Regions from separate parts of the Paeniglutamicibacter sp. GQ140 genome, predicted to be linked through region 1. Evidence: riboswitches for the same ligand, from Rfam matches in the RefSeq annotation. Region 1 holds a riboswitch; each other region holds the start of a gene.
The links. A riboswitch is a leader RNA that binds a small molecule or an ion and turns the genes downstream of it on or off. The one in region 1 is predicted to bind S-adenosylmethionine.
Positions count from the first base shown of each region.

Region 2: it holds a riboswitch for S-adenosylmethionine, as region 1 does, so the genes downstream of both, AC6CHY_RS10215 (O-acetylhomoserine aminocarboxypropyltransferase/cysteine synthase family protein) here and AC6CHY_RS15785 (flavin reductase family protein) in region 1, are expected to answer to the same signal.
Region 3: it holds a riboswitch for S-adenosylmethionine, as region 1 does, so the genes downstream of both, AC6CHY_RS09650 (hypothetical protein) here and AC6CHY_RS15785 (flavin reductase family protein) in region 1, are expected to answer to the same signal.

Region 1 covers NZ_JCAXDW010000012.1:67,268-77,780, forward strand. The annotation lists gene AC6CHY_RS15760 (GNAT family N-acetyltransferase) at 1-218, shown strand, start outside; gene AC6CHY_RS15765 (helix-hairpin-helix domain-containing protein) at 229-420, opposite strand; gene AC6CHY_RS15770 (ZIP family metal transporter) at 571-1,338, opposite strand; gene dnaB (replicative DNA helicase) at 1,484-2,857, opposite strand; gene AC6CHY_RS15780 (DUF1801 domain-containing protein) at 3,372-3,797, shown strand; gene AC6CHY_RS15785 (flavin reductase family protein) at 3,891-4,400, opposite strand; SAM riboswitch class IV at 4,469-4,581, opposite strand; gene AC6CHY_RS15790 (dihydrofolate reductase family protein) at 4,823-5,449, opposite strand; gene rplI (50S ribosomal protein L9) at 5,687-6,142, opposite strand; gene rpsR (30S ribosomal protein S18) at 6,158-6,397, opposite strand; gene AC6CHY_RS15805 (single-stranded DNA-binding protein) at 6,460-7,053, opposite strand; gene rpsF (30S ribosomal protein S6) at 7,098-7,403, opposite strand; gene AC6CHY_RS15815 (acyltransferase family protein) at 7,574-9,700, opposite strand; gene AC6CHY_RS15820 (M18 family aminopeptidase) at 9,775-10,513, opposite strand, start outside.
Region 2 covers NZ_JCAXDW010000006.1:30,685-41,197, forward strand. The annotation lists gene AC6CHY_RS10190 (hypothetical protein) at 1-152, shown strand, start outside; gene AC6CHY_RS10195 (adenylosuccinate synthase) at 321-1,610, shown strand; gene AC6CHY_RS10200 (carbon-nitrogen hydrolase family protein) at 1,847-2,626, shown strand; gene AC6CHY_RS10205 (hypothetical protein) at 2,851-3,213, shown strand; gene AC6CHY_RS10210 (CoA-binding protein) at 3,359-3,859, opposite strand; gene AC6CHY_RS10215 (O-acetylhomoserine aminocarboxypropyltransferase/cysteine synthase family protein) at 3,859-5,232, opposite strand; SAM riboswitch class I at 5,347-5,441, opposite strand; gene AC6CHY_RS10220 (histidine phosphatase family protein) at 5,552-6,115, shown strand; gene AC6CHY_RS10225 (ferredoxin reductase) at 6,134-7,597, opposite strand; gene AC6CHY_RS10230 (aromatic ring-hydroxylating oxygenase subunit alpha) at 7,630-8,934, opposite strand; gene AC6CHY_RS10235 (LysR family transcriptional regulator) at 9,094-10,026, shown strand; gene AC6CHY_RS10240 (methyltransferase domain-containing protein) at 10,170-10,513, shown strand, end outside.
Region 3 covers NZ_JCAXDW010000005.1:261,082-271,594, reverse strand. The annotation lists gene AC6CHY_RS09670 (LOG family protein) at 1-101, shown strand, start outside; gene AC6CHY_RS09665 (ROK family protein) at 98-1,060, shown strand; gene AC6CHY_RS09660 (HNH endonuclease) at 1,163-2,566, opposite strand; gene AC6CHY_RS09655 (VIT1/CCC1 transporter family protein) at 2,765-3,868, opposite strand; gene AC6CHY_RS09650 (hypothetical protein) at 4,110-4,382, opposite strand; SAM riboswitch class IV at 4,402-4,511, opposite strand; gene AC6CHY_RS09645 (DinB family protein) at 4,524-5,102, opposite strand; gene AC6CHY_RS09640 (sodium:solute symporter family protein) at 5,233-6,759, opposite strand; gene AC6CHY_RS09635 (cupin domain-containing protein) at 6,923-7,498, shown strand; gene AC6CHY_RS09630 (amino acid permease) at 7,495-9,306, opposite strand; gene AC6CHY_RS09625 (hypothetical protein) at 9,641-10,084, shown strand; gene AC6CHY_RS09620 (hypothetical protein) at 10,136-10,513, shown strand, end outside.

The DNA.
Region 1 (10,513 bases):
AGCGGGTCTTCTTCCACACGGTGGTCGATGAGGCATATGCCGGGCAGGGGCTGGCAGGAAAGCTCGCCGCCGCGGCGCTGTCCGACACAGTGGAGCAGGGCCACAAGATCGTGCCGGTCTGCCCCTACATCAAGGCCTACCTGACCAGGCACCACGAGTACGACGCCGACCTGGTGAAGCCCACGCCCGAGCACTTGGCGATCCTGCCCCAGGGATGAGCGGCCGGGGTCAATCCGCCAGTTCGAGGCCCAACTCGGCCAGAGCCGCGCGCAGGATCACGATGCCCTTGGGTCCGAAACCGTGCAGCCCCAGCAACGCGGCTTCCCCAAACGCGGAAGCCTGCTCGAGCGTCGTGATTCCCGCCCCTTCCAGGGCGCGGGCGGCGGGTGCGGAGATCCTGGGCAACGGATGGCTGGTCATGGCCCCAGCGTAGCAACGTCCGGTTGCTGAACGCCTGCGCGCGCGGTGCCGCCGAACCCGCCGAAGACCGGCCCGGTGCCGCAGCCACGTGTGGTGGCCGGACTGCTCCGGCGGGCCCGGGCACCATTCGACCTGGTCGAGCGCATCAAGCTAGGCGCTGTAGTGCAGCACCAGTGCCGCGAGGAATCCCAGTGCGGCAATGAATCCGGTGAGCATGTGCTGCTCCTCGAAGGCCTCGGGGATCATGGTGTCGGCGAGCATGGCCAGGATGCCGCCCGCGGCGATCGCGGTGACCACCGCGATGACCTCTCCCGGGGCGTTGTCGAGGGCCAGGTAGCCGATCATCGCGGCGAGCCCCGAAAGCACGGCGATGCTCCCCCAGATCGCGAAGATCTCCTTCGGTCCCTTTCCGGCGCGCTTCATGTCGGCGGTGCTGGCCAGTCCCTCGGGGACGTTGGAAATGAAAATTGCCGCCAGCATGGTCGGGTTGACTGCGGCGCCGGAGAGCAGTCCCACGCCCAGCACGATGGACTCGGGGATGCCATCCAGCAGTGCGCCGACCGCGATGGCCGCTCCCCCGTTGGGAGTTCCGCCGGCGCCGGCGCCGGCGCCTGCCCGGGCTGGAGGCTTTCCGCGGCGTCGGTGCTCGGCACCGAGGCGCACCAGCAGGGCGTTCGCGCCGACATAGATGACGGCCCCCGCCAGGAATCCGGCCACGGTGGGCCACAGCCCGCCGGCCTCCTCGGCCTCCTGGACCAGTTCAAAGGTGAGGGCGGAAATCAGCACGCCGGCGCCGAATGCCATGACGCTGGAGACAACCTTCCGCGGAATGTTTAACCACCAGGCCGCGGCGGCACCGAGCAGCAACGCCGACCCGGCGATGGTGCCCCACATGAGCGCTTGCAAGGACATCAACATGGCGCCACGCTATCGCACCATGACTATTCACGCAGCGTTTTCATGGGACGCGCGGGCTCGCCCGGCGCAGCTAAACGGCTGCGGGCGGTTGCCCTGCCCCGCAAGGGCCAGGGCAACCGCCCGTTTTCCCGGATGTTCCGGGGAGTTACCCGAGGCCGTCCTGGGCCATGTTGTTGAAGCGCGAGTAGTGGCCCTGGAAGGCGACGGTGATGGTCTTGGTCGGGCCGTTACGGTGCTTGGCCACGATCACGTCGGCCTCGCCGGCGCGGGCCGATTCCTTGTCGTAGATATCCTCACGGTGCAGCAGGATGACCATGTCGGCATCCTGCTCGATCGATCCGGATTCGCGAAGGTCGGAAATCATCGGTTTCTTGTCGGTGCGCTGCTCCGAACCACGGTTCAGCTGGGAGAGGGCGATGACCGGTACGTCGAGTTCCTTGGCCAACAGCTTGAGCGCTCGGGAGAACTCGGAGACTTCCTGCTGGCGCGACTCGACCTTTTTGCCCGAGCTCATCAGCTGCAGGTAGTCAAGGACCACGAGCTTCAGGTCATGCTTCTGCTTGAGCCGCCGGCACTTGGCGCGGATTTCCATCAGCGACATGTTCGGCGAATCGTCAATGAACAGCGGGGCGTCGTTGAGCCGTCCCATCGTGGTGGCGATCTTCGACCACTGTTCGTCCTGGATCGTCCCCTTGCGCAAATCCTGCAGGGCGATGCTTGCCTCTGCCGACAGCAGGCGCATCGCGATCTCGTTGCGGCCCATTTCCAGCGAAAAGAAGACGGACGTCATGTTGTGCTTGATCGATGCCGACCTGGCAAAGTCCAGTGCGAACGTCGACTTGCCCACGGCGGGACGGGCGGCAATGACGATCATCTGACCGCCGTGCAGCCCCTGGGTCAACTCGTCGAGTTCGAAGATCCCGGTGGGAACGCCAATCACGCCCTCGCCGCGGCTGCCGGCGGATTCGATTTCATCGACGGTGCCCTCGATGATGTCGCGCAGCGGGACGTAGTCCTCAGCCGTGCGGCGCTCGGCGACCTTGTAGACCTCGGCCTGGGCCTCGTTCACGATGGCGTCGACCTCGCCGTCCTGCGAGTAGCCGAGCTGCACGATCTTGGTGCCCGCATCAACCAGTCGGCGCAGGACCGCGCGTTCACGCACGATCTCGGCGTAGAAGCCTGCGTTGGCGGCGGTGGGCACGGACTGGATGAGCGTATGCAGGTACGCCGGGCCGCCAATGCGGGTGATCTCGCCGCGCTTGGTCAACAGGTCAGAGACGGTCACGGCATCGGCGGGCTCGCCGCGGCCGTAGAGGTCGATGATGGCCTCGTAGATCGCCTCGTGTGCCGGGCGGTAGAAGTCCAGCCCTCGCAGCACCTCCACGCAGTCTGCGATGGCGTCCTTGGACAGCATCATGCCGCCCAGGACGCTTTGCTCGGCTACGAGGTCTTGCGGTGGAGTGCGGCCATAGTCCGATCCATGTGAATCGGAGCTGGTTTCGGTGCTGGCTAGCGACACGGGTTTTTCCCTTCAAGCTTCGCGGGTTCCCAATTTTCCGCTTCATTACCCAGTCAGTGTCTCAAGGAGCACGGACGATTCGTTAGGTTCAATCTCACACGTGCGCAAGGGCACCGCGAACCTGTGGAAATAGGTGGGGAACACTGTCACCCTAGACCTGTTTTCCACCAAACCCAACACGGTTATCCACAGGCCATGTGGATAACCTGTGAACCTCGCGGCGTGTTGTGTGCACAGTCTGGGGAGAAGGTTGTGGATTACACCATTTTTTTGAGCAAAAAACGCGCGTGACTAGGCATTACCTGAATCCACGCCTGTGGATACAAACTATTTATCCACATCCACCACGGGCGTAATCGTCGGTTATACACACAAAAACCCCGAGATTCCGGGGTTAAACCGGTCGCGTTTTCACAGTTACCCACAACCTATCCACAGACACGCCGGAAGTTGCCGGGGTTCTGGGGATAGCGGGCATTGATAGAGATCACCGTCGCCTGACATACTGGGCCGCATGAGCGCCAACAAGACCGTCCCAACAGCCGATGACCCGGAGGAATTCGTTTCGGCGGTGGCACATCCGACGAGGCGCGCGGACGCCGAGGTCCTGCTGGGGATGATGGAAGAGGCCAGCGGACAGCCACCGACCATGTGGGGGCCAACCATCATCGGGTATGGCAGCTACCACTATAAATACGATTCCGGCCGCGAAGGTGATGCCTGCGCGATCGGCTTCTCTCCACGGGCGTCGAACCTGGCTCTTTACGGATTGACCATCGCCCCGACCGCCGGGAAGTTGCTGGCGAAACTGGGCAAGCACAAAGTCGGGGCATCATGCCTCTACGTGAACAAGCTTGCCGACGTCGACCTGGAGGTCCTGGCCCAGCTGGCCCGCGACGGCTACCGATACATGATGGGCGTGGTGCACAGAGGTTCATAGGCAAACCGCCGCGCAACGACAGGGGCTCCCGGCCCGCGGCGGCGAATCCAGGATTCGCTGCGGCGGACCGGGAGCCCCCACGTGTCAGGTGCCCTAGGAGACCAGCTGTTCGGCATCCAGGCGACGGAATGCCGAGCCGTGGAACACCAGCGGCGAGTTGGCGTTGTCGTGCGTCTGGTGGCCGTGCACGCGCAGCAGCACCACATGGTGGTCCCCCGCGGGGACCTCCTGCTCGATGGAGCAGTCGAGCCACAGGGTGGCGTCATGCAGGAAGAGCGCACCCTCGTCGGTCGAATCAAGGCGAAGCCCGGCAAAACGGTCCCCCGACTTCGAGGCGATCTGTCGGCACACGCCCTCGTTCTTTTCACTCAGCACCGAGACGCCAATGCGCCCGCTGGTGCGCACCAACGGCCACGTCTTCGAGGTGTTCTGGACCGCGAACATCACCAGCGGCGGATCCATGGACACGCCAACCGTAAAGGACGAAGCCACAATCCCTTGCGGCTGCCCGTCCACGATGGCGCAGAGTGCGGCAATGCCCGAGGGGTGCTGGGCAAAGACGTTGCGCAGGGTATCGGGGGTGAGGTCAGAGGTGAGTGTCATAATGCTCAATCCTTCGGCTTCGGCCCACCTTCGCGGGTGCGCGCAATCCACGCGCCAACCAGCAAGGTGTGCGGTACTTGCCTCCCGGGTCCCGGTAGGCCGAATCATCACCTGGAGCACCCCACCACCGTGAGAGGGTTGCCGGTCAACGGGCCAGGGCCTTGCGTTGACACTCTTGATTCATCACTAACGTTAGAAGAAATAATTACGTCTCGTCAAAGTTTGTTTCGACACACTAAGTCACGAAGCGTAAGAATCGAAGATTGTGCGACCATATGCCCCGATCCCGCCCATGAGGGTCAAGAGGCCCTTGTCCGCACGTGAACGCCGGGACCCCTCGGGACGGCCGAAGAAGACGCCTGCACCGCACGGGCTGCGGATCCGCAACCAAGCCGCCATTGCGACGCCGCGACATTCCCGGCCTAGGCGACGTCCGAGACCCCCGTGTACGTCGCATAGGCGGCCTCGCCGGCACGTTGGTAGACCAGGATGGCAAGCCCGCCCGGGGTGGTCTTGCTGCTCGAAAGACGCAGCCCGGCCGGCGCGCAGCCCTCGGGGAAGAGGCGTCGCCCGCGGCCAAGGACAACCGGAGCCACGACAAGCCGGAGTTCGTCAATCAGCCCCTCGGCAAGCAATGAGCCGGCGAGGCGGGCACTGCCGTGGATCTGCAGCTCCCTGCCGGGCCGGGCCTTGAGCTCCGCAACCCTGGCGGCAATGTCGCCGGAGAGAACCGTGGTCGGGTCCCAGCTTCCCTCGGCCAGTGTCTGCGATGCAACGTACTTGGGCAGCGAATTCATGAGCACCGTGAACGGGTCGTCCGGGTCGGTGATCTGCGGCCAATCCCGGGCGAAGGCCTCATAGGTGCGACGGCCAAGCAGCAGCCCGTCGGCTTCCCCGAGCCATTGCGCTGCCTGCTCAATGAATGCCTCGTCCATGTGCGGGACCAGCCACCCGCCTTGGGTAAACCCGTCGGTCGGGTCTTCCTCGGGAGACCCGGGGCCCTGCGACACCCCGTCGAGACTTACGAACTCCGTCAATGTCAGCTTCATGAACGTGCCTTCCTGGTAGTTGCGCTGCCCGTTCCCCGGGAATCGCCGGGCGGGCGACGCCGGGAGGGCGCTGCTCCCCTGGGCAAAACTACTTGACGTGGAGCCCCGGCGCCAGAGTCCGGCCTTTTGCCCGCCGCAGCCCCGGGAGCGGAACCTTGCCTTAACCCACTGTGGACCCCGCCATTGGCGGGGTCCACAGTGGGTTGCCGTCAATCAAGACGGCGGGTGCGCAAGGAATTACTTCTTTGCGGCAACAACCTGCAGTGCAACCTTTGCGGAGACATCGGTGTGCAGACGCACGGTCGCCGAGTAGTTACCCGTCGACTTGATGTGGTCGTTGATCTCGATGTTGCGCTTGTCGATCGCGCCCAGGCCAGCGGCTGCAACAGCCTTGGCGATGTCGTCGGTCTTCACGGTGCCGAAGAGGCGACCGGTAGCGCCGGCCTTGACGGTCAGCTTGACCGGCTTGGCGGAAATCGAAGCAGCAAGTGCCTGCGCATCTTCCAGGTTCGCAACGGCGCGAGCAGCACGGGCGGCCTTGATCGACTCAACCTGCTTCTCACCGCCCTTGGTCCAGGTGATGGCGAAGGCGCGCGGGAGAAGGTAGTTACGTGCGTAACCATCCTTCACCTCGACGATGTCGCCTGCGGCGCCGAGGCCGGTAACTTCGTGGGTCAGAATGAGCTTTGCCATGTTGGTATACCTTCCTTAGCCGCGGCCAGCGCCGGAGTAAGGCAGCAATGCCACTTCGCGCGCGTTCTTGATGGCCTGTGCGATCTTGCGCTGTTCCTGTACGGAAACACCGGTAACGCGACGGGCACGGATCTTTCCGCGATCGGAAATGAACTTGCGCAGCAATGCTACGTCCTTGTAGTCGATGACAGTGATGTCAGCGGCCTTCAAGGGGTTGGACTTTGGTTTGGGCTTACGGAGTTCAGCCTTAGCCATCGTGGAGCTCCTTTATCAGGTGGAGCCCGCAGAATTTTCTGCGGGATGGTGAATAAATTTGTTTAGAAAGGTGGTTCGTCGGAACCCGGGTTGCCCCATCCGCCGTTGTTTCCTCCGGCAGGAGCACCCCATGGATCGTTGGCCGGTGCATTCCAGCCGCCGCCGGAGTTTCCGCCGGCGTTGCCGCCACCGAATCCACCGCCGCCGCCTTGGTTGCCGCCGGCAAACCCGCCGGCATTTGCGCCCGCGTTCTGCTGGCCACCAAAGCCACCACCACTGCCACCGCCGGAGCGCTGGGTGCGGGTGACCTTTGCGGAGGCGTAACGCAGCGACGGGCCGATTTCATCGACCTCAAGCTCGGTGACGTTACGCTTTTCGCCTTCCTTGGTTTCGTAGGAACGCGACTTGAGACGACCCTGGGCGATGACGCGCATGCCCTTGGTCAACGTCTCGGCGACGTTTTCGGCCGCCTCTCGCCACACCGACGCACGGAGGAACAGCGTGTCGCCGTCCTTCCATTCATTGGTCTGGCGGTCGAAGGTTCGCGGGGTCGAAGCAATGGTGAAGTTCGCCACTGCCGATCCTGACGGGGTGAAACGCAGTTCCGGGTCAGCGGTCAAATTACCAATAACCGTAATGACTGTCTCGCCTGCCATTGGAGCCTCCTAAAGTGTTGTTCTACGAAGATCGGACAGCAGAATTACTCTGCTACGACCTTTGCCTCTTCCGGGCGGGTGATCTTGGTGCGCATGATGGTCTCATTGAGGCCCAGCTGGCGATCAAGCTCTGCGGAAGTAGCGGGGGTAGCGGTGAAGTTAACTACCGCGTAAATGGCCTCATTCTTCTTCTGAATGTCGTAGGCCAGGCGGCGACGGCCCCAGATGTCAACGTTCTCGATGGTTCCACCATCGTTACGGACAACATCGAGGAACTTACCGAGGGTCGGTTCAACGGTTCGCTCGTCGACCTCGGGGTCGATCAGCACCATCAATTCATAAGCACGCATGTGAACCCACCTCCTTTGGGCTAAACGGTCACGGCATTTCCGCAACAGGAGGTTCTTTGCATTTGCTGTCGCCACAACCCGATTGCCGGGCGCGGCAGAAACAGCCTCAACCATTCTAGCGGAAAATCACCGCCGCACCCGACTGGGCCGGGTGCGGTGTATCACGGGGCTCACCGCGCGGCTTCCATGAGCCCGTCGGCGCGCAGCCGATCCACGAGCCTGTCGCCGAAGACCGGGGCGAGCGTGCGGATATAGGTGTCCGAGACGTGGTGCTTGTCCCGGTACACCAGGACGTTCCCGATGACTGCGGGGCAGAAGCCGTCGGCGCAGAACTGGTCGGAGAAATCCAGCACCTCCGTGCGCGGCTCGCGCTTGGCAGCGGCCAGCGTGTAGTCGTTGGCCTCGAAGGCCCGTGACTCCGGGGCCCCGCAGGTTTCGAGTTCCTCGGGATTTTTTGCCACGCAGTCCCGCGCGTAGGCCTTGGTCCCAGGGCGCGGGGTGTCGATGATCGGATAGACCTGGATGCCGGCGTCCTCCAGCTGGCCCCAATAGTCCGCGAATCCCTCGGCGGCGCCCTTCTCGAAGGCGGCTCCGGCCCAATGGCTGGTCACCACCGCATCCACGTCCCCACGGGCCAGGATCCGCTTGAGCGTGTCCTTGTTGGCCTGGTGGCAGGAAATGCTGCCGTCGGCCTCGGCGATGCGCTTGGTGGCGCTGAAGGGGCAGGAGTTCTTCAGGTAGGTCAGCAGCGTCCAGTCGTTTTTCTTGGCGGTGGCCTCCATCGCCTCGTACCAGTGCGTGGCGTGCGAGTCCCCCACCAAGGCAATCGTCAGTTTCCCGTCCTTCACGCCCTTGGCGCATTCGACGGTGACTGGCGATTTGGGTTTCTGCACGCAATCGCCAAGGTCAGGCAAGTCGGCCCCGGCCTCGGCGGGCAGCGGGACGATCTGTCGCACGCCCTCCAGGTAGGCCGGTGCCCCGGCGGGGACCGAGGCGGCGCCGAAACCGGGCGGCGGGGAGGCCAGCAGGGTCGCGGCGGCGCGCTCCTGGGCCGCGATGCCGCGCTCGGCCAGGGTTCCGGGGGCCACCGCCAGCGCGGCGACCAGCACCAGGGCGGCGGCCCCTGCACCCAGGGCCCGCCAATTCGAGGCGGCCAGCGGGGCCAGGGTGCGCACCGGGGTCTCGATCCAGCGGTAGCTGGCCCAGGCCAGGAGCAGCGAGAGCACCAGCAGCCCGATGCTCTGGGCGGGACCCGGCTCGCGGCCGGCGAGGACCAGGAAGAACGTGAGTGCGGGCCAGTGCCACAGGTACAGCGAATAGGACACGTTGCCCACCCATTGCACAGCGGGCAGTTCCAGGAGTTTCTGCGGGGCTAGGGCGCCGCGGGTCTCCCCGGCCAGGATCACCGCCAGGGTTCCGGCCACCGGCAGTGCCGCCGACAGGCCGGGGAAGGGGGTCTTTGGATCAAAGCCGAAGGCGGCGGCAGCGATTGCGGCGAAGCCGCCCCAGGCCAGCGCGGTCCGCACGCCGGGCAGCGCGAGCCAGCGGCCGCGGGGCTCGCTGCCGGTTTCCGGCTCGGCGAGCAGCAGCGCCAGCAGGCCGCCGGCGGCCATTTCCCAGACGCGGGCGGGGGTGATGAAGTAGGCGGCGGGGTTCCCGGCGGCAACCAGCACCATCGAGTAGGCCAGGGAGGCGAGGACAACCGTACCGAAGACCAGCAGGAGCGTGGTGCGTGGAAGCCCGCCGCCCGATTCGCGCCGGCCCACGCGCCCGCGGGTCCCGGCCCGCCTGCGGGCCAGCCACACGGCCAGCAGCACCAGCAGCGGCCAGAAGAGATAGAACTGTTCCTCGACGCCGAGGGACCAGAAATGCTGCAGCGCGGTGGGCTCTTCCTCGGCGGCAAGGTAGTCGACCGCGTTGGCCGCCAGAACCCAGTTTTCCACCGAGAATGCGGAGGCCAGGGCCGCGGTGCCCACGGTTTTCCACTGCGTGGCGGGCAGGAAGGCCAGCGTCGCGGCCAGCACCGCGAGGATCACGGCAAACGCGGCGGGCAGGATCCGGCGCACCCGCGCGGCCCAGAAGCCGGGAAGGTCGATGCGCCCGGTCCTGCGCACCTCGCGCAGCAGGTGCCCGGTGATCAGGAACCCGGAGATCGCGAAGAACACGTCGACCCCGACGAAGCCGCCCGGGACCATGCGGGGCTCCAGGTGGTAGGCGACCACCAGCAGCACCGCGACGGCACGCAGCGACTGGACCTCGGGCAGGAAACGGCGTGGTGGCTTCGGGTCGGCAATCATGTCCGCGAGCAAAGCACGTACCGGTTAACGGCGGGTAACCGCCCGGTGTTAACCGCGCGATTCCCGGGGAATTCTCAGGCGGCGAAGAACGCCTCGGAGATCCTGGCCAGGCGCAGCGGATCCGCAACGCCGCACATTTCGCGTGCCGAGTGCATCGACAGCAGCGGGATGCCCACATCCACGGTGCGGATGCCCAGCCGGGTGGCGGTCAGCGGGCCGATGGTCGACCCGCAGGGCATCTGGTTGTTGGACACGAACTCCTGGTACGGGACATCGGCGGTGGCGCAGAGCCGGGCAAAGAGCGCCGCGCCCACCGCGTCTGTGGCATAGCGCTGGTTCGCGTTGATCTTCAGCAGCGGCCCGGCACCCAGCAGCGGGCGGTTGGCCGGGTCGTGGCGCCCGGGATAGTTCGGGTGCACCGAGTGCCCTGCGTCGGCCGACAGGCAGACCGAGTCGGCGTAGGCGCGGTTGCGGTCCTGCAGCGTGGCGCCCAGCCCGTGCCCGATGCGCTCGAGGACGTCCTGGAGGAACGGGCCGGAGGCACCGGAGCGGGAGGCCGAGCCGATTTCCTCGTGGTCGAAGGCCGCCAGCACCGCAATGTGCTCGCCACTTCCCAGGGCCGCGTGGTGCACCAGGGCGGTGAGCGAGGCGTGCACCGAGGAGAGGTTGTCCAGGCGTCCGGAGGCGAAGAACTCGCCCGAGCCGCCGAACACCTCACCGCGCTGCGCATCGGCAACGACCACGTCGTAGCCGCCGATCTCCGCGGCGTCCACGCCGGCCGCCTCGGCCAGCACCGCCAGCACGTCCCCCTGG
Region 2 (10,513 bases), on a different contig from region 1:
CCGGGGCCAAACTTTTCGACCCCTCGGGCCAGGGGCGGCCCTTCCGCGATTGGGTGTCGGTTCCGGAAAGCTCTATCGAGCATTGGGAAACGCTGGCCCGGGCCGCCTTGTCGGCCGCGATCGACGCAGAAGACCAGCCGCGGGAAGCATAAATCAACCCATTGATGCTGCATCGGGTAAACTCGTGACGTAAGAGCCCCTTACTGTTCTTCCTGATCCTGCTTGGGCCATTCGAAGAGCGAGGGGCATTTCTGCGCCCGGCACCGCCGGGACCCGGCATTTTTGCCGGCCGCGCTGAATCGAGCAAGGGGGAGGATCCCATGCCAGCAATCGTGATCGTCGGCGCCCAGTGGGGCGACGAAGGCAAAGGCAAGGCCACTGACCTATTGGGTGGCCAGGTTGACTACGTTGTAAAGCCAAACGGCGGCAACAACGCAGGTCATACAGTCGTCGTTGGCGGTGAAAAGTATGAGCTCAAGCTCCTTCCCGCCGGCATTCTTTCGCCAAATGCCATCCCGATCATCGGCAACGGCTGCGTGGTCAACCTCGAGGCGCTCTTCGAAGAAATCGAGGGCCTGCAGGCACGAGGTGCCGACACCTCCAAACTGCGCGTGTCGGCCAACGCGCACCTGGTGGCCCCGTACCACCAGACCATGGACAAGGTCACCGAACGCTTCCTGGGCAAGCGTGCCATCGGCACCACCGGGCGCGGCATTGGCCCTGCCTACATGGACAAGATCGGTCGCCTGGGCATTCGCGTGCAGGACGTCTTCGACGAATCCATCCTGCGCCAAAAGGTCGAGGGCGCCCTGCGCCAGAAGAACGAGCTGCTGGTCAAGGTCTACAACCGCCGCAGCGTCGAGATCGAGGAAATCGTCGAGTATTTCCTCTCCTACGCCGAGCGCCTGCGTCCGCTGGTGATCGATGCGACCCTCGAGCTGAACAACGCGCTGGACGCCGGGAAGGTCGTGCTCATGGAGGGCGGCCAGGCCACGTTCCTGGACGTGGACCACGGCACCTACCCGTTCGTGACGTCCTCTAACCCGACCGCCGGCGGTGCGTCGGTCGGCTCGGGCATTGGCCCGACCCGCATCAGCCGCTCGATCGGCATCATCAAGGCCTACACCACCCGCGTGGGCGCAGGTCCGTTCCCCACCGAACTGTTCGATGAGATGGGTGAATACCTGCAGAAGACCGGCGGCGAGTTCGGCGTGAACACCGGCCGCCCGCGTCGCTGCGGCTGGTACGACGCGGTCCTGGCCCGCCACGCCTCGCGCGTGAACGGCTTCACCGACTACTTCGTCACCAAGCTCGACGTGCTGACGAACATCGAGAAGATCCCGGTGTGCGTGGCCTACGACGTGGACGGGGTGCGCCACGACGAAATGCCGATGACGCAGACCGATTTCCACCACGCCAAGCCGATCTTCGAGTATTTCGAGGGCTGGACTGAGGACATCACCGGAGCCCGCACGCTCGATGACCTGCCGAAGAACGCCCGCGACTACGTGTTGGCGCTTGAGGCCATGAGCGGCACCCGCTTCTCCGCCATCGGCGTGGGACCGGACCGCGAGCAGACGATCGTCCGCCACGACTTGATCAACGACTAAGTCCGGGCACGCGCGAGGGCGCGGTGCGGGCCGGGTTCATTTGAACCGGCCGGTGCCGCGCCCTCGCCGTATCCCCGGCATCCTGCCGTACCCGCGGCGGAAGGACGCGCAGCCTCCCTTGCGTGTGCCTTCCCGTCACATTGTTCGGGCCGGGGCCAAAATAGGTGCAGCCGATCCACCGGATGGGTGATTGTCGCTAGGCTGGGTGAAAGCACTCCGCGACGAAGGGAATCGCCATGAAGGTCAGCGTTGGTCAATTTGCCCCCACCGGGTCGGTCGCCGACAACTTGGAAACCATGGAACGACTGGTTGCCAAGGCGAAGGCCGAAGACGCCGACCTGGTGCTGTTTCCCGAAGAGGCCATGCTCGCCGTTTCCCAGGTGACTGGTCCGCTGAACGCCGCCATCGAAGGGAACTGGACGAAGTTCGTCCAGCAGCTCTCCTTCATGGCAGCGGAGCACAAGGTTGCCATCGTGGCCGGCGGCTATGAGCAGAGCGGCGACGAACGGCCCTACAACACGCTGGCGGTGCTGGGGGACGACGGGAAGATCCTGGGCACCTACCGCAAGATCCACCTCTACGACGCCTTCTCCTACCAGGAATCCAAGTCGATCAAGGCCGGGGACGTCGCCGAGGTCCCCGTGTTCGAGATCGCCGGCATGAAGGTCGGGGTGTTCACCTGCTACGACCTGCGCTTCCCGGAAATTGCCCGGAGGCTGGTCAACGAGGGTGCCGAGCTGTTGCTGGTGGCCGCCGCCTGGTTCAAGGGCGAGCACAAGATCGAGCACTGGGAAACGCTGCTGCGAGCCCGCGCGATCGAGAACACGGTCTGGGTCGCGGCCGCCGGAACCAGCTCGAGCCACACCATCGGGCACTCAGCGATCCTGGACCCCATGGGCGTGCCCATCGAGTACCTGGGCGACGACGCCGAGGGCCTGGTGACGACCGACGTCACCCGCCGGCGCATCGACGAGGTGCGCGAGTTCCTGCCCGTGCTGGCCAACCGCCGGCTGTAACAAGGCACTGCCCGGGGAACCCGTGCCGCCGCCGTCCAGGTGCCCGCACGGGTTCCCTTTTGCCTTCCCCCGGGGCCGGCGGATCGGCGCAAGCGAGGCGCCTGTATTAGACCAACGAATTTCACATTTTCCGGCATGTACGCTTCGGGCTCCGCCCACTACTATTGGTGCTCGATGTAACTCCAATTAGGCAGGACAGGGCAGTGGGCAATACCGATACACAAATGAATGAAGCCATCATCGAGGAATGGGCCGAGGCAACGGCGCAGGCCTACAACGACTCATTGTCCGGCCTGGACCTGGCCCGTGTGCCGAAGGCGGTGCGGGCCTTCATTGAACTGTATGGGCAGAGCAAGGACATGACCTTCAACTCCGACTACTCGCCGATCGACTACTTCGAGGAACACCCTGCCTCGGCGATCGGAATCATCCTCGACACCCCCGAGGCCCTGGAGTTGCTGGACGACGACGAGGAGGAGGCGCTCGAGGACATCCTCGGGTTTGCCGAGGCCTGGGCCGAGTTCGATTCGAACCAGCAGCCGGACCTTGGGATCTCCGAGGCCGACGACGACGACACCGAGTGGTAAAGACAGCCATGGCCCGCCGCTGAGCGTCGGGCCGGCACCGGAGACCGGGCGGGAGATCCCGCGGGTTCCCGCCGACGACGAAGGGTCCGTTCCCGAAACCACTTGGTTTCGGGAACGGACCCTTGTTCTTGCGCCGCCGGTCCTGCTAGGCGAGCAGCTGGCGCTTGGAGGAAATGACGCCGGTGTTGAAGCCGGCCAGGCGCAGCCCGCCGTGGAAGCGGGCGTGCTCGATCTTCACGCAGCGGTCCATCACCACGTTCAGGCCGTTGGCCTCGGCCTTGGCCGCGACCTCCTCGTGCCAGGAACCCAGCTGCAGCCACAGGGTCTTGGCGCCGACGGCGATCGACTCGTCCAGGACACCGGGCAGGTCGTCGTGCTTGCGGAAGACCTCCACCAGGTCCGGGGTCTCCGGCAGGTCCGCCAGCGACTTGTAGACCGGCTGGCCCAGGATCTCATCGAGCACCGGGTTCACGAAGTAGACCTTGTACTTGGAGGAGGACAGCAGGTAGGTCGCCACGAAGTAGCTGGCGCGCGAGGGCTTGTTGGAGGCGCCCACGATCGCGATCGACTTGGTGTTGCGCAGGATCTCGAGGCGTTCGGCCGCGTTCGGGCCTTCCCAGGTGCGGATCTGGACTGCGTTGCTCATTACTTGGCTCCCGTCACGGCGGCCGCGCGGGCGGCGTCGATGGAGCAGGCCGCCCCGTCGTAGCTTTCCCCGGCGGGGGCATCTGCCACCTGCTGCGAGGCGGTCAGCGCCTGGTCCAGGTCCCAGAGGATGTCCTCGAGGTCCTCCAGGCCCACCGAGAAGCGGATCAGGTCCTCCGGCACGCCGGCGGCAACCAGCTGCTCGGCGGAGAGCTGCTGGTGGGTGGTGGAAGCGGGGTGCAGCACCAGGGTGCGCACGTCGCCGATGTTGGCCAGGTGGCTGGCCAGCTGCAGCGCCTCGATGAAGGCGGTGCCGGCGGCGCGGCCGCCCTTGACGCCAAAGCTGAACACCGAGCCGACGCCCAGGGGCAGCAGCTCCTTGGCGCGCTCATGGTGCGGGTGCGAGGGCAGCCCGGCATAGTTCACGTAGCTGATGCGCTCATCGGCCTCGAGCCATTCGGCCACGGCCTTGGCATTGGAAAGGTGCGAGTCCATGCGCTGGGGCAGGGTCTCGACTCCCTGCAGCAGCTGGAAGGCCGACTGGGCCGGGAGCGCCGGGCCGATGTCGCGCAGCTGCTCGGAACGCAGCTTGGTCAGGAAGCCGTACTCGCCGAAGTTGTCCCACCAGGAGACGTTGCCGTAGGAGGCCACCGGCTCGGTCATCGCGGGGAACTTGCCGTTGCCCCAGTTGAACGTGCCGGCCTCCACGACGACCCCGCCCAGGGTGGTGCCGTGTCCGCCGAGGAACTTGGTGGCGGAGTGGATCACGATGTCGGCGCCGTGTTCGATGGGGCGCAGGAGGTACGGGGGAGTCAGCGTCGAGTCGACCACCAGCGGGAGGCCCGCGGCGTGGGCGACCTCGGCCAGGCCCTTGAGGTCGGCGATGTCGCCCGAGGGGTTGGCCACGACCTCGGTGTACACGGCCTTGGTGTTCTCCTGGATGGCGGCGGCGAACTCGGCCGGATCCGTGGAGTCGATGAATGTCGTCGAGACCCCGAAGCGGCGCAGGGTCACGTCCAGCTGCGTGATGGTGCCGCCGTAGAGCTTGGAGGAGGCCACGATGTGGTCCCCGGCCCCGGCCAGCGCGGCGAAGGTGATGAACTCGGCGGCCATGCCCGAGCCGGTGGCCACCGCGCCGATGCCGCCCTCGAGGGACGCAATGCGCTCCTCGAATGCGGCCACCGTGGGGTTGCCGATGCGCGAGTAGATGTTGCCGTACTTCTGCAGCGCAAAGAGGTTGGCTGCGTCGTCGGAATCTTTGAAGACAAACGAGGTGGTCTGGTAGATCGGAACGGCGCGCGAGCCGTGCTCGGCGTCGGGGGTGCCGCCGGCGTGCAGCGCACGCGTGCGGAATCCAAATTGGTGTTCGGCCATGGTGGCTTGCGACTCCTTGTCGACTGGTTCTTCGGCCCCGCGCATGCGTGGGGCCATCGCGGCAGGAATCCCGGGATCAATGTCGCTTACCCGTCCGGGTTCGGGCGGAAAGCAGCTCCATCGTTTCTGGCGGTAGCACCGTAACCACCGGCTGTGGCAGGTTGCTGCGGCGTCATCAAACCAGATCTCTCGGCCGCTCGGGATGGTTGTAACAGTCTCTCAATATGTCCGATTGTGACCCAAGTTTGAGTCCTTACGTTGCGCGAGGCACAGCCCGCGCGATTCCCGGCCGCCGCCGCGCAGCGCCTATGCTCGAGCCATGGACACCGCGCTGGCACTGGTACGACACGGGCAAACCGACTGGAACCTCGCCGGGCGCCTGCAGGGGCGCACCGACATCGAACTCAACGGGACGGGCCGCGAACAGGCGCGCGGGGTTGGACGGAAACTTCGGGGCCAGGGCTGGGACCTGGTGCTCGGCTCGCCGCTTTCCCGTGCCGCCCGGACCGCGCAGTTGATCGCCGAGGAGCTTCAGGCCGAAACCGGCGACCCGGTGCCCGAGGTGATCGAGCGCGGCTTTGGCCCGCTCGAGGGCCGGATCATGGCCGAGATTCCCGACGCGGAGGCCAGGCTGCTGGCGGAGCGGACCGAGGACAGGCAGGACGTGCTGCACCGTGCGGTGCCGGCCCTGCAGCGGCTTCTCGAGGCGAATCCCGGGCGCCGCATCCTGGTTGTCAGCCACGGCGCCACGATGCGGATCGTGCGCGACGCGCTCCCCGGCGAACCGTTGGGCACCAAGGTGGAAAACGGGGAAGTGGTCCACATCGATCCGACGCGGCTGGCGGAACTCGTGCGGGAACTGGCGCCGGCGATCGCGCGCTGAGCCTGCCCGGCCCCCCGGCTAGGCGTCGATCACCAGGTCCGTCCGCGCGGTCGAGCAGCACGGCAGGAACTTTCCGGCCTCGATTTCCCGTGCCCGGATCCCGCCCTGGTGGTTCATCTCGACGTCCCCGGAGAGCTTGACGATCTTGCAGGAGCCGCACATGCCTTCCTGGCAGTTCGCGCCGATCCTGACACCCGCCCGTTTGGCCGCGCCGAGGATCTTTTCCTCGGGATTGATCAGGACATTGATGCCCGTGCGAACAAAGGACAGGGTGAGGCTTCCGGTGCCGACGGTGTCGAACGAAGAGGCGTCGGGGGCGGAGGGGTCCGCTGTTTCCTCGGGCTCTGCCTCGGTGGCCGGAACCTCGGAATCGACGGGTTCTGGTGCGGCAAAGTCGGGGTTGGCCGCCTCGAGCGGCATTCCAGTGGCCTCCAGGGTTCCCTCGTCGTCGTAGGCCGGTTCGTAGAGACCGAGCGCGCTGGGCTGGCTTTCGTAGTAGTCCTCCGCGGAATCGGCGATTTCCTCGGCGATTTCTTCGGCGATCTCTCCGGCCAGGGCGACTTCGGCCTCGTATTCCAGGATGGTCTGGCGGTCTCCGGAGAAGAATTCCATGTGGATGGAGGTGTCGTCGACGCCGACCGCGGCGAGCAGTTCGGACACGTTGTTCAGGTAGCCCTCGGGGCCGCAGGCGTAGACCTGGCGTCCGTTGGCGTCGGGCGCCACCTCGTCGAGCATCGCGGTGGACAGCCGTCCGGTGAGGCCTTCCCAGTCCTCGGGTACCTGGCGGTCGCCCAGGGAGAAGTGGACGGCGACGCGGGAGTCCACGGTGGCGATGTAGCCCAATTCCTGGTGGAAGGCGAAGCCCCCGGGTTCGGCCCCGTGGTACAGCACCACCACGTCGGCCTGTCCGGGCAGTGAGTGGATGGTCCGCAGCATGGACATGATGGGGGTGATTCCGGCTCCCGCGGCCAGCAGGAGGTAGCGTGCCCGCCGGTCGGCGTCGGGCAGGTGAAAGGCGCCGACGGGCCCGAGCATCTCGAGCACCGTGCCGGGTCCGATGTTTTCGTGCACCCAGGGCGAGACCCGGCCCTTGGGATCGCGCTTCACCGTGATGTCGAAGGTCCACGGTTTCGTGGGCGAACTGGACAAGGAGTAGCTGCGGTCCATCGGGTCCCCGCCCTCGCCGTTCACGGGGAAGGCGATGTTCACGTATTGGCCCGGACGGAACGCCAGGGGCGCGCCGTCGGCGCGGCGGAACACGAAGGTCAGCATGCCCCCGACCTCGGGAACAATCTCGACGCATTCGGCCAGGAACTCCTGCGGATGCCAGGGGCCCAGTGCGCGGGCGGCACTGGCAGGTCCCTCGGTGCTGCCCAGCACCCGGTTCCACGGCATTTCCAGGCCGCGAATGCGCTGTGGCTCCTGATGGGGCGCGGTAATGGTCGTGGTGGTGGGCTCGCTCACGGTCGTAGGCTCGGTCATGGTTGAGGTGGTGGGCTCGGTCGTGGTCATGGTCACGACAGGTGCTCCTGCACGCGCTGGACGTACCAGTTGATGAATGCCTCGACCTGGTATTCGCTCTTCATGTACGGGCCGGGCTCGTAGGCGGGGCTGTTTGCGCCCTTCTGGCACAGCTCGACGAACGCCTTGTCCTGCAGGTTGGTCTGCTTCCAGGTGTGCGTGAGTTTCTCCAGGTCGTAGTCGTCGCCCTCCACGGCGTCATCGGCGACCAGCCAGGTGGTGCGCACCAGGGTCTGGTGCTCGTTCACCGGGAACACGGCGAACGTGACGACGTGGTCGCCGAGGAAATGGAACCAGCTGTTGGGTTGCAGGTGCATCGAGCAGCGGCCGAGGCGGAAGTCGCGCAGGTCCCCGAGCAGCTTCTTGGAGAGCCGGTGCCCATCGGGCGAGAATGATTCGCCGTCGCCGTCGAGGGACTCGCGCGAGATGCGGATGCCCGCGACGCGGGTGTCGAGCTCCTCGACGACCTCGTAGGGAATGCCATAGCGCTGGCAGCGCTTTTCGAGCGCGGCCTGGGCCTCGGTATTGCGGTCCCAGACCTCCTCGAGGTGCGGGGGGATCAGGCCCTCGGTCAGGCCCCAGGTGGGGAAGAGGGAGCAGGCGAGTTCCGGGTGCCCGTCACAGTGGTAGCACTCCCGGTTGTTCTCCATGACGAGCTTCCAGTTGCCCTCCTCGATGATGTTCTGCTGGTAGGCGACCTTCGCCTTCGAGAGGTCGTGGGGGGCCAGATAGGGCTCGAAGATCTTCGCGGTTTCGTCGAAGTCGGCCGGTGCTTCCTCGGCAATGCAGACGAAGATGAGGCCGGCGTTGACGCGGCTGTGGGCGCGCTTGAGGCCAAAGCATCCCTTGTCGAACTTCGTTTCCCCGGGCGCGGAGGCGTGGATCAAGTCGCCGCTGGGGGCATAGGTCCAGGAGTGGTAGCCGCACACGAGGTTCCCCGTGGTCCCGGCCGACTCGGTCAGGACCCGCGCGCCGCGGTGGCGGCACACGTTGTGCAGGACATTCACGCCGCCCTCGTCGTTGCGCAGCACAATCAGTGAGTAGGGTCCGTAGTCGACCGTCACGTAGTCGCCCGGTTCCGGGAGCTCCGCGACGCTTGCGGCAAAGAGCCAGTGTTCGCCGAAGATGGCCTGCATGTCGATCTTGAAGATCGCCGGATCGGTATAAAACGGCGCGTCAAGGGAATACCCTTCGCGCCGGAAGTCGAACAACTCGGCGATCTCGGCCAGCTGCTCTGCAGGCAATGACGAAGCGAGCTTGCCGCGTGAAGACAGGGGCACGTTCACTGAAGCAGACATGTGTTTACTCCTCGGAGGAATGGGGTGGCAGGCGGGGTCGTGGATCCGGATGGTGATCCATGTCACCGAAATGCTGAAATCTTCTTACTCACGAGGGTAGGGATTGACGCTCTGCAATAAAAGCGCAATATTTTGGGGATAATGATGCAGAATGGGTGCATGATCGACCCGCGACTCACCACGCTCAGAGTGTTTGCCCGGACCGGCACCGTCGGGGCAACCGCGGAACTCACCGGATACTCGCCCTCCGCGGTGTCGGCACAGCTGCGTGAGCTGCAGCGCGTGCTGGGCATGCAGCTGCTGACGAAGGACGGGCGGGGGGTGCGACTGACGGCCACCGGCAGGTTCCTCGTGACGGGCTCCGACGCGTTGATGACGGAATGGGAGCGGCTGCGGGCCGCGGCGCTTCAGGCCGGGGAGCAGGTGCAGTCCCACTTCGGGCTCGGCGGATTTTCCACCGCGGCCGCCCAGCTGCTCGCGCCGCTGGCCGCGGCGCTGCGCACCTCGCGCCCGCAGGTGGTGGTGCAGGTGTTGGAGGCGAACCCGGACCGGTGCTTCGACCTGCTGGTCGCCGAGCGCATCGACCTGGCGGTCATCGTTGCCATGCAGTCCCAGACCTATGTCGAAGAAGACCCGCGCTTCGAGCAGACCACGTTGCTGAACGATCCCCTGGACGTGGTCCTCCCCTCCGACCATCGGCTTGCATCGCGGGCAACGGTGACGCTCGAAGAGCTGGCGACTGAACCGTGGATCACCGAAGCCCCCGGGTCGACCTATCACTCCCTGTTCACCGCGGCCTTCACGGCAGTCGGGGTGACTCCCCGGATTGCCCACGAGGCCGTCGAGTGGGAAACCCAGATCGCCTTCGTCGGCGCCGGGATGGGGGTGGGGCTGCTGCCGCGATTGGCGCCCCTGGGAAGCGCGGAAAATGTGACGCGACTGCGCATCTCCGGCCAGGGACAGCCCTCGCGCAGAATCGTCGCCGCCGTGCGCAAGGGCAGCATCTCCTCGCCGCTGATCAAGGAATCCCTCGGTATCCTGCAGCGGCGGGCAAAGCGAATCCTCACCGAACGGCTGGAGGACGAAGTCTAGGACCACGCGACCCCCGACGCCGTGCCGCCGGTGAGCTGCCGGACGCCGCTGCCGACGGGGCAAGTCCTTCTGGTGGAGACCGCCTGAAAATCCATGCGGACTAGGCCTAGAAACCCCTGCCCGCCGAGGCGCACCATGTGTGCATGAGCGAATCGTTTTTTGGGAACCCCGGGAATTACGCCCGATGCGCGAAGACCTACGACGCCATGATCGGCTCAAGGCTCTACAACAAGGTTTTCTGGGGCACCGACCCCCGGCAGTATTCAATCTTCGCCGCACAGGCGATCGGCTCCGGGCAAGGCCCGCTGCTGGAGGTGGCGGCCGGCACCGCACAGGCCACCGCGACGCTTCACGTGGCCAGCGCACGGGAGACGACGTTGGTGGACATGAGCGCCCCGATGCTGGAGCTGGCGGGCGAGTCAATCGCCCGTGCCGCCGGCGGCACGCTGCCCGAGCGGATCACCCTGGAATGCCGGGACATGCTCGC
Region 3 (10,513 bases), on a different contig from region 1:
TGGAGGAGAAGATCTTCCTGGTCGACGATGCGGCCGAGGCGGTGCGCATCCTGGTGGAGCTGAACGACGGCTCGATCTCCGGCGTGCGGGGGCTTGCATGAGTGCCGCGGAACCTGCCATCGGCATCGACATCGGCGGCACCAAGATTGCCGCCGGACTGGTTGACGGCCACGGGAGGGTATCCCGGCGCACCAGGCATGCCACCGTCGGGCACGAGCCGGACGAGGTCCTGGACACCGTGGCCGCCCTGGTCGCCGAACTCGGCGCGGGCTATCCGGAGGCCGCGGTGGGCGTGGGGGCGGCCGGCTGGCTGGACCCGGCCGGGCGCACCGTGCTTTTCTCCCCGCACCTGGCGTGGCGCAACGAGCCGCTGCATGCGAAGCTCGAGGCAGCCACCGGCAGGCCCGTGCTGCTGAGCAACGACGCGGATGCCGCCGGCTGGGCCGAGTACCGTTTTGGTGCCGCCCGCGGACAACAGCATGTGGTCTGCCTGACCCTCGGCACTGGGATCGGCGGGTCGATTGTGATCGACGGGAAACTGCAGCGCGGAAGGTTCGGGGTCGCGGCCGAATTCGGCCACCAGATCATCGTGCCCGGCGGACAGCGCTGCGCCTGCGGCAACCGCGGATGCTGGGAACAGTACGCGTCGGGCAATGCGCTGGCACGCGAGGGAAGGAGCCTCATGGCAGTGCACTCGCCGGTGGCCCATGCACTTCGCGAGGCGGCAGGGAACGACCCCCGCCTGGTGACTGGTGAACTTGTCACCACCCTTGCCGCCGCCGGGGATCCGGCCTGCCGCGAGTTGCTCATCGAAGCCGGCCAATGGCTGGGCCGGGGGATGGCCAACCTGGCCGCGGTGCTGGATCCGGGCATCTTCGTCATCGGCGGCGGGCTGGGTGCCGCGGTTCCGTTGCTGGTGGAAACGGCCGAGGCGACGTATCGCGAAAACCTCAGTGGGCGGGGCTACCGGCCCTTTGCCCAGGTGGCCCGCGCAGAGCTTGGGCCGGATGCAGGGTTGGTGGGTGCCGCGGACCTGGCCCGCGGGGCGCTCGCCGGCTGATTCGTGGCCTCGCGCGTCCATGGGCGCAGGGCCGTTCCGGGGATGCGTGGGTGCATCCCCGGTGGCGTGGGGCGTGGGTTTTCCGCGCGTTGCGGAGGGCGGCTATTTTCGCTGAAGTGGCCGGCCCATGCCGGTCGTTGGCCGCGGTGGCGGAGCCGTGGAAGTGTAGCTGTGGCCGCTGGGGGTGGTGATCCTGAAGGAATGGCGGCCCCGTCCGGGCAATGGTTCCTCGTCCCAGCCGGGTGCTTCCTTGGTTTGGTTGCACGTACGACAGCGACCAGCGGCATTGAGCTCGGTGGTCTTGCCGTTGCGGTGCACCTGCACGACGTGGTCGAGTTCCTGGATGCGGCCGTTGCAGTGCGGGGTGCGACAGCGTTGGTCGCGGAAGGTGATGAAGCGCTTGAGATTTCCGGCGAAGTTGCGGGCCGCCGAGTCCATGGCGACCAGCTTGCCGGTGTCCGGGGCGGCGTAGAAGCGCCGGCACCAGGTGTCCAGGGGGTGCTCCGGATCGCCAGCCACCAGTGACCTGGCCTTGGTGGCGCTGATGTATCCGTGGCCCGGGATCAGCGCCGGTTCGTCGCCGTCGCCGGTGAGGCTCTCTGCGTCCATCATCAGCAGCAGCTCCACCGGCCGGGAACCGGTGGCCTTGGTGTCGGTAATCGCCTCGAAGACGGTGTCTGCCGCGACCTGCGCGTTGGTGCGGTCGTCCCCGGGCTTTCGGGGACGACCGGTTTCGCGGCTGAGGACCTGCAGGATCGGAACGCCTTGGTCCAGGGGGAACTCGCCAATGATCCTCACGGTGTTTTCATTCACCCGGTAGCCGCTGGCGTATCGCTTTTCGGTGGCGTCCGCTTCCTCTTGCTCGGCAGTTTCCGGTTCGAGGACGAGAGCCCAGTAATTGACCATTTCACGCAGGGCCGCGGTCCCGGACTGGAAGCACGTGTGGGTGTCCTCCCACAACAGCTCATCGATCATTCTCCGGTTTTCGATCTTGAGGTTCCGGGTGCCGCTGACAACCACGCGTGCCTGGTCCCAGGTCATGATGCCCTGGCGCAGCCCCTGATGGGAGAGTGGCAGGTCTTCGGCGAGGATCCGGAAGTCGCTGGTGCGTTTGGACCCGCTGTGCGGGGACAGGTGCATCGCCAGGGCGACGTCCCCGCTGGATCCCCAGGCCGGGTTCTTCTCCCTGACGCCTGTGCACTGTCGATGGGCGATCAGGGAGTCCTGGTAGGCGACGCTGTGGTCGGCCTGTTTCGCCGTGGCGGCGCATTTCAAGGTTTCCAGTGCGCCGACGGCGGACACCGCCTCATGGACACCCGTCAGCACCGGGGCGTCGTTCACCGCGGCGGCCAGGGACAGGATTCCGTCTGTGCCGGTGCGGGCAAGATGCTCGGCAACCAGTGCGTCCATGTCCGCCCCGTCGGCCAGCAGTGCATCGTAGCCCAGGTCCTTTCCGGCACCAGAGGTGCCGGCGGAAGGGATGCCGCTCGATGACGTCGTTGCCATGCTTCCATTATAGAACGGGTCACCGACAATTGGAACATAGTTTCTTTAAAAATAGAAAATATGTTCTACTGCTTGCGAGGGGCGCCTGACCTTACCTGCAAACAACATCCCGCGCGGGCGCCGGAAGCCAAAAGGGTGCCGCCGAATCCCGGATCCAGGGAAATGGCGGCACCCGGCGTTGAGTCCGTCGTGGGACCGTCAGGCCACGGAGCCGCCGAAGAGCAGGCCGAGGGCGTAGGTGACCGCCGCGGCGCCCAGGCCGATGGCCAGCTGGCGCAGGCCGCGCTTGGCCGGGGACGCGCCTGAAAGCAGGCCCACGATGCCGCCGGTTGCCAGCAGGGCCAGGCCGACCAATGCGGCGGAGAGCAGGATCGCCGGCGTGCCGCCCATGCCGAAGATGAACGGCAGGATCGGGATCACCGCACCGGAGGCAAAGAAGCAGAACGATGCGGAGGCGGCACCCATGGCGGAGCCGATTTCCTCGTGCTCGACCTTGGCGGATTCCTGCTCGAGCTCGGGATGCAGGGAGAGCGAGGCGTTGCAGTCGCAGGAGTAGATGCCCATGCGCTCGGCCGCACGGTGCGCCGCATCCTCGTCGCTCATGCCGCGGGCCTTGTAGACCAGCACCAGTTCGTTGGCATCCAGGTCCAGGTCCGGGGCGGCGGAAAGGGTCACCTGGGTGGGCTTCGACGCCGAGAGCAGTTCGCGCTGCGACCGGACCGAGACGTATTCGCCGGCGGCCATCGACAGGGCGCCCGCGAGTAGGCCGGCGATGCCGGAGAAGAGCACCATGGAGGTGGCGACGCCGGTCGCTCCGATGCCCATGACCAGGGCCAGGTTGGACACCAGACCGTCGTTCGCGCCGAAGACGGCGGCACGGAAGTTGCCCGAGAGCCGGTTGCGGCCGCGGGTGGCCAGGCCGCGGACGACCTCTTCGTGGACGAGCTCGTCGGCGGCCATTTGGCGGCTGGCGTCGGTGTCCGCGGCGTAGGGGGAGTTTCCCTCGGCGCGCTGGGCCAGGGCCAGGACGAAGACCGAGCCGAAGTGGCGGGCCAGGAAACGGAGCATGGTGCGCCGGATCGAGGGCCGGGTCCGCTTCCCGGCGTGCTCGCCCAGCAGCGAGCGCCAGTGTTCCTCGTGGCGGGTTTCGGCGGCGGCAAGTCCCAGCAGGACCGCGCGTTCCTCGCCCTGGCGCTTGTTGGCAAGTTCGCGGTAGACCGCGCCCTCGGCGATTTCGTCAGCCAGGTACTGGCGCCAGCGTTTGATCTGGGCGGGAGTGGGGGTTGGCGCTGTTTGCGTCATGCTCTCATCCTCATGTGGGCGTTCACGGCCCCGCGGGACCGTGTGATGGGGAGGCCCGGCATGAATGCTTTTTGGGTGCGTTGAGCCTCGGGCCACCAATGTGTGGACCGAAGGTCTCGTTCGCCTGGGGCCGGACGGGAATGCCCGTTGCCGCAGGTGGTTTGCCGGGTTACCGCGTTGTAACCAGTATGTCGACGCACCGCTTTCCCGCCGGGTGGGCGGGTTTGGGAACTACTCCCCTTCAACCCACGAGTGTAGCGTCCGGAAGGGCAAGGGAGAATTCGCTGAGACTAAAAACCAGGGCCTGGCCAGCGGGGTTGCCTGCCCGGGGGATCCGCACCGACAGCTGGCCGGCGGCAGGGTCCCAGCGCGTGGAACCGGCGGCGTTGGCCAGCGCCGCGGCCAGCGCGGGGGCGTCGGCAACGTGGTAGCTGTGCCAGCAACCCGCGAGGCGCAGTTCAACGACCGAGCGGTGGACATCGAGCAGGGGCAACACGGGAATGGAACGTGCCATGGCGGGGTCGAAGACCTTTCGTCAGCTCTTGCCGCGCCTTGTGGCCACGGCCGCTTCTTCATCCGAACCACCCATGAACCTGGGGTTGGTGCGCGTCTTAGTCGGAGCTTGCCGACGCGTCTCGTGAAGCTGGGAACTACATTACCGCGATTCGGAGGCCCGCAGGATGTTTTCGTGCAATTGGGTCCAGCCCGCAGGATCGTAGGGCGGTATGTTCGTGTTCTCTTGGCGCATTCCGGTGGAGCCGTCAATGAGCTCGCGCAGGATGTCTGCATGCCCCGCGTGGCGTGCGGTCTCCACGTTCATGTGCAGCAGCAGGCGACCGAGGGTCGTGTCGCGCTTTTCCGGCTTCCACCAGGGAATCGTGGCCGGGGCATCCAGGGGCAAGGCGGCAATGTTGTGGTTTGCCGCGTCGATGGCCCGGCGGTAGAAGGCGAGGATCTCGGAGCACGGGACGTCGCCGGGAACCCACATGTCGGCGCTGGCCTCGGGGTCGGCCATCAGCGCGTCGTAGCGTTCGTCGTCAACCGTGAATCCGAGGCATTCGACGAAGTAGCCGTACTCGACCGAGGCCAGGTGCTGGATGAGGCCCAGGATATTGGTGCCGGAGCCGACCATGGGGCGGGTCATTTCCCTGTCGCTGAGTCCCTCGACCTTCCAGAGCATGGCTTCGCGGGTGTGGTTCAGGTACGTGGAGAGGTGGTCCTTGAGATCGTCCATGGTACCCACCCTAGGAGCGCCGGGGCATGGCTGGGAAGGGGGAACCGTGGCAAAAGGGGAGCCCGTCGCCGCGCATGGTGCGCGGGGACGGGCTCCCTCAACCGGGATTTTCCGGGGTCAGGGTCCGGTGCTAGCGTCCGGCAACCTCGGTGAGGTCCGCGCCCTCGGCGTCCGCCTGGCCGGCGACCCGCGCATTCCAGCGGGTGATGACCGCCGGGTTGGTGGGACGCGTGAGCAGGGAGACGACGACGAAGGTCAGCGCCGAGGCAATCAGCCCGAAGTAGATCGGCTCGTTGGCGTAGATGCCATCGAAGCGCTCTTCGGCCTGGATTTCCAGGACGATCATGGTGCCCAGGGTGACGATGGAGCCGGCGGCCATCGAGGCGGCGGCCCCCAGCCCGTTCCCGCGCTTCCAGACCAGACCGCCGATGATGGCCACCAGCAGGCCGCCCACCAGGATGTCATAGGCGATGGTCAGCGCCGCGACCACGTCGGAAACCATGATGGCCAGCACGATTGTGACCACTCCCAGCAGCAGCACCCAGATGCGGTTGGCGCGCACGTCGTGCTCGGGGTTCTCGTTGGTGTTGACGTGCAGCTGCTTGCCGAACCAGCTGGCCACGAACGGGGTGACGTCGGTGCGGGCTACGGTTGCAGCGGCAATCAGCGCGCCGGAGGCGGTGGACATCATGGCTGCGACAGCGGCCGCCAGCACCAGACCGCCGACGGCGACGGGCAGCAGCTGCGTGGCGACCTCCGCGTAGACCACGTCCTTGTTGGTGTCCGCGCCGATGATGTCCGGCAGGGCGACCTTGGCGGCCATGCCGATGATGGCGCCGGCGGCCCCGTAGAGCACGCAGTAGATGCCGGCGGTGGTGCCGCCCCAGCGGGCCACCTTCGGCGTCTTGGCGGTGAAGACGCGCTGCCAGATGTCCTGGCCGATGAGCAGGCCCAGGGTGTAGACCACGAAGTAGGTGATGATCGTCTGCACGCCGATGCCGGTGAAGCTGAAGAACTCGGCCCCGACGCGTTCGCGGATCCCGGACATGCCCCCGGCGGCGTTCAGCGCGAAGGGCAGCATCAGGAAGAAGATGCCCACGGTCTTGATGACGAACTGGACCTGGTCGGCCAGGGTGATCGACCACATGCCGCCGATGGTGGAGTAGATGACCACGATGACCCCGCCGATGGCGATGGCCATCCAGCGTTCCCAGCCGAAGAGGACCACGAAGATCGTCGCATAGGCGCTGGTGGAGGTGGCGCAGAGCATCAGCGTGTAGGCGAGCATGACGATGCCGGAGGTGTTCGTCGCCGACTTGCTGCCGTAGCGCAGGGTGAGCATCTGCGAGACGGTGAAGATCTTCAGGCGCTGCAGGGTCGGGGCAAAGAGCAGCGAGAGCAGGATGACGCCGGCGCCGATTGCCACGACCAGCCACATGCCGGAGATTCCGAACTTGTAGCCCAGGCCGACGCCGCCCACGGTGGATGCCCCGCCCAGGACGACCGCCGCCATCGTGCCCGTGTACAGGAACGGGCCGAGGCGCCTGCCTGCCACGAGGTAGTCGCTGCTGTTCTTGGTGCGCGATTTTCCCCACCAGCCGAAGATGAGCATGGCCGCCAAGTAGGCGGCGACGATCGTGCCATTGATGAATTCCATGGGTGAGCCTTTGCTGGGAACGAAACCGGGTGCGCACCTCTGGGATGCCTGATAGTAAACTTTTGTTGTTCTATAGGCTAATGTGAGGTGTCGCACACGTCAATTGCACCTAAGCTGGATGAACGCATTATTTCCTTCGAGCCCACCCTGGAGACCCGCGCCGATGAAAGCCCTGCCCGTTGAGCCCAGCAGTGCTGCCCTCGCCATTGGCTCGCGGATCCGGGCGGCGCGTCACGCCCAGCGCCTGACCATCGACCAGATCGCCGAATCCACGGGATTGACCAAGGGTTTTCTCTCCCGGGTGGAGCGCGACTTGACCAGCCCCTCGGTGGCATCGCTGGTGACGCTGTGCCAGGTGCTGTCCCTGGAGGTAGGGGAGCTTTTCACCCAGCCGGACACCCACGTCGTCAGGCTTGCCGAGGCGCCGCGCATCTCACTGGGCGGCGAAGGCATTGTCGAGAGGCTGGTGACGGCGCGTTCGGAGCGGCGCCTGCAGGTGATTCGCGCCGTCATCGCCCCGCACGGCGAGGGCGAAAAGGAACTTTACTCGGTGGATTGCGAGGTCGAGGTGCTCCACGTCCTCTCCGGGCGCTTCGTGCTGATTTTCGCCAACGAGCGGTTTGACCTCGACGCGGGGGACACCGTGACCTTCCCGGGGCGCGAGCCGCACAGCTGGAAGAACCCGACGGGCGAGGAAGCCATCGTCACCTGGACGCTGGTCCCCGCCGCGTCGCGTTAACCCACGTGCACCCAGGGCCGCTTGCCGATTGCCGGTTCGGCCTCGCGCAGCACCTCGCGCGTCAACGGGGCGATCTCGCCCTGGCCCAGGAACAGGAAGCGCAACAGGTTGTGCACCGGGTTGCCCTCGGTCCAGCGGAAGTAGATGTGCGGCATCACGCCGGTCCGGTCGCGGATTTCAAGGCAGATCGCGGCAATCGCGGTGGGCACCGAAGGGGCCTCCGCCTGCAGGATCTTGTAGCCGTGCCGGGTGGTCCCGGAAACCACGATGTCCTGGGCGAAGTCCGAGAAGTCCGAGACCCTGATCTCGATGAAGACCACCGGGGCATCCTCGGGCAGGTGGCTGGCCATTTTGGCGTGGGCCAGCTTGTGCCGGTAGCGGGCGGCCGAGAGGCGGACCGGCTCGTGGGAAATGATCCGCACCATTGAATCCCGGCTGGAGGTCTCGATGATCTTCAGGGCCTCCTCGTCCAGGGTCACCGAGGTGGCGCGCAGTTCCGTGGAGCGCCGGAAGCGCGAAACCATGGAGACGATGATGATCCCCGCGATGAAGAACCCGGCTATCCGGATGCCGTCGGGCCGCTCCACGACATTGGCGCCGGTAGTGTAGATGAAGATGGCCGAAATGATCCCGAAGCCCATGGCCCGCCACCGCTGGCCCTTGCGCTTGGCGGAAATGGTGACTGCCACCGCTGCCGAGACCATGAGCACCAGCACGCCGGTGGCGTAGGCGGCGCCCTGGGCGTCCACGCTTGCCTCGAACAGGAGGGTGATGACCACTGCAATGCCGATGAGTACCAGCACCAGGGGGCGGATGGCACGTGCCCACTCCGGGGCCATGCCAAAGCGGGGCAGGTAGCGGGGGATGAGGTTGAGCATCCCCGCCAGGGCCGAGGCGCCGGCAAACCACAGGATCAGGATGGTGGACAGGTCATAGACGCTGCCGAAGCCGTCGCCGAGCATCGAGTGGGCGAGGAACGACAGGGCGCGGCCATTTGCCTCTCCACCGGGCTGGAATTCCGGGGCGGGTATCAGCAGGGTGGTGACGATCGAGGAGGAAACCAGGAACACGCTCATGGTCAGTGCCGCGGTAAGCAGGAGCTTCTTGGCCCCGGCGATGCGTGCGCGCGGATTGGCCTCGGTGTCCCCGGGTGCCTTCCGGATCTGGGGCATCACTGCAACGCCGGTTTCAAAGCCGGACAGGCCCAAGGCCAACTTGGGGAAAACGAGCAGGGCAATGGCAACCATCATCCAGGGGTTTGAATGCGTGGCCGTCAGGTTCAGCCACCAGTGATCCACGGGGGCGGGGTCGCGCACCAGTGACGCCACTGCGACGGCAATGACGACGAGGTTGAGCAACAGGTAGACGGCGACCAGGCCAACGGCCAGCCAGATGACCTCGTGGAAGCCGCGCAGGAACAGTGCCCCCAGCAACAGGATGAGAACCAGCGTAATAATGACTTGCTGCCCGTGGAACGCGTCGGGGGTGAAGGGGTTTTCGATGATGTGCGCCGTGGCATCGGCCGAGGACAGCGTAATGGTGATCATGAAGTCCGTGGCCGCGAAACCCAGCAGCACCAGGACAAAGACCTTGCCCTTCCAGTGCGGCAGCAGGCGCTCGAGCATCGCGATCGACCCCTGGCCGTGCGGGGATTCGCTGGCCACGCGGCGATACACCGGCAGCGCCGCGCCCAGAGTGACGGCGACGAGCAAGAGCGTTGCAAGCGGGGCCAGGGCGCCGGCCGCCAACGCGGCAATGGCTGGCTGGTAGCCCAGCGTCGAAAAGTAATCCAGGCCGGAGAGGCACATGACCTGCCACCAGCGGTGTCCCGTCGGCTTGGTGCCGGGGGTTTCGGCGTGTTCCTGGCCTGCGTCGGTGTCCTGGAGCCACCCCGACAGGCGGGCGTTGAGGGGTTTGGTCCGTGTGGGCGACGCAGGTCTGGAAACGCCCGATAATTTCTTCACGAATGGGAACGCTACGCCTACACCGAGCGGTCTGGATATAGCTGGTGACAAATAGTTTTGGTGATGTGCGCGACAGTTTCCGCTTTGACATTCAGCCTGTGAAAAGCAACCATTTTGTAGCGGCATACGCAGGGAAGTCCTTCCCTCGGTTGCACCCGCCTGCTTAAGGACATTGCTTGTGAGTTCCCTGCCCGAAGACCCCGCCTCGGTTCCCTGGCGACCCAAGCGGCTCTGGGCGCCATGGTGGCTGGCACTGATCCTGGGTACGGCAGTGGGGGTCACGCTGACATTGCTGCGGGCCTCAAGGGCATTTGTGATTCCCGGGGCGATTGCCTTGGCCATGATCATTATCGTGATCAGCGTCGCCACGATCCTGCGCCGGCAATTTCATCCCGAGGCCCTGGAGCCCCCGATGTCGTTGTCCTACGTGCTGTGGATGGTGCTGCTGATTTTCCTGGTGGGGCCCATCCAGGTGATGCTACTGCCCATGAATCCGCAGGAAATCGCCGCCAAGGCCTTGGCCTTGTCCCTTGGCATCTCCGTCTGCATGTATGCGGCGGACCGGGCCTTGTTTTCCGGGTTTTCGCGGCGCACTAGTCCCAAAGAGACGCCCGGGGCTTGACTTTCCGTTGTGGAAAGGCAAGTCTTTCCACAACGGAAAGAGAAATCTGGGATGCCTGACGAAGCGCGCTGGCCCGCCGACTTCGATCCTCGCGCGGCGCTCGCCGAAGCCAGCGGTGCCTCCGGTGCCATGGTGGACAATACTGAAGCCCCCCGATCCTTTGCTGCCGCGATGGCCGCGATTGTTTCGGCGATCTTCGCCCTGATCCATGCTGTCCCCTGGGGCGCTACGTTGGGTGTGGCCGCTCTTCTGCTCCCGCTGGGAATTTGGTATTACCTGCTGGTGCGGGGACGGCCAAAGCCACGCACCGTTCTCAGCCACTCCGGAACGTACGTGGGTCACTGCCTGCTGATGGGCCTGGGCCTGCAGGTGGCCAGGTTCTGGGAAGCGCTGTCGTGGTGGGAAGTCGGGGCCAAGTGGCTCCTGCTG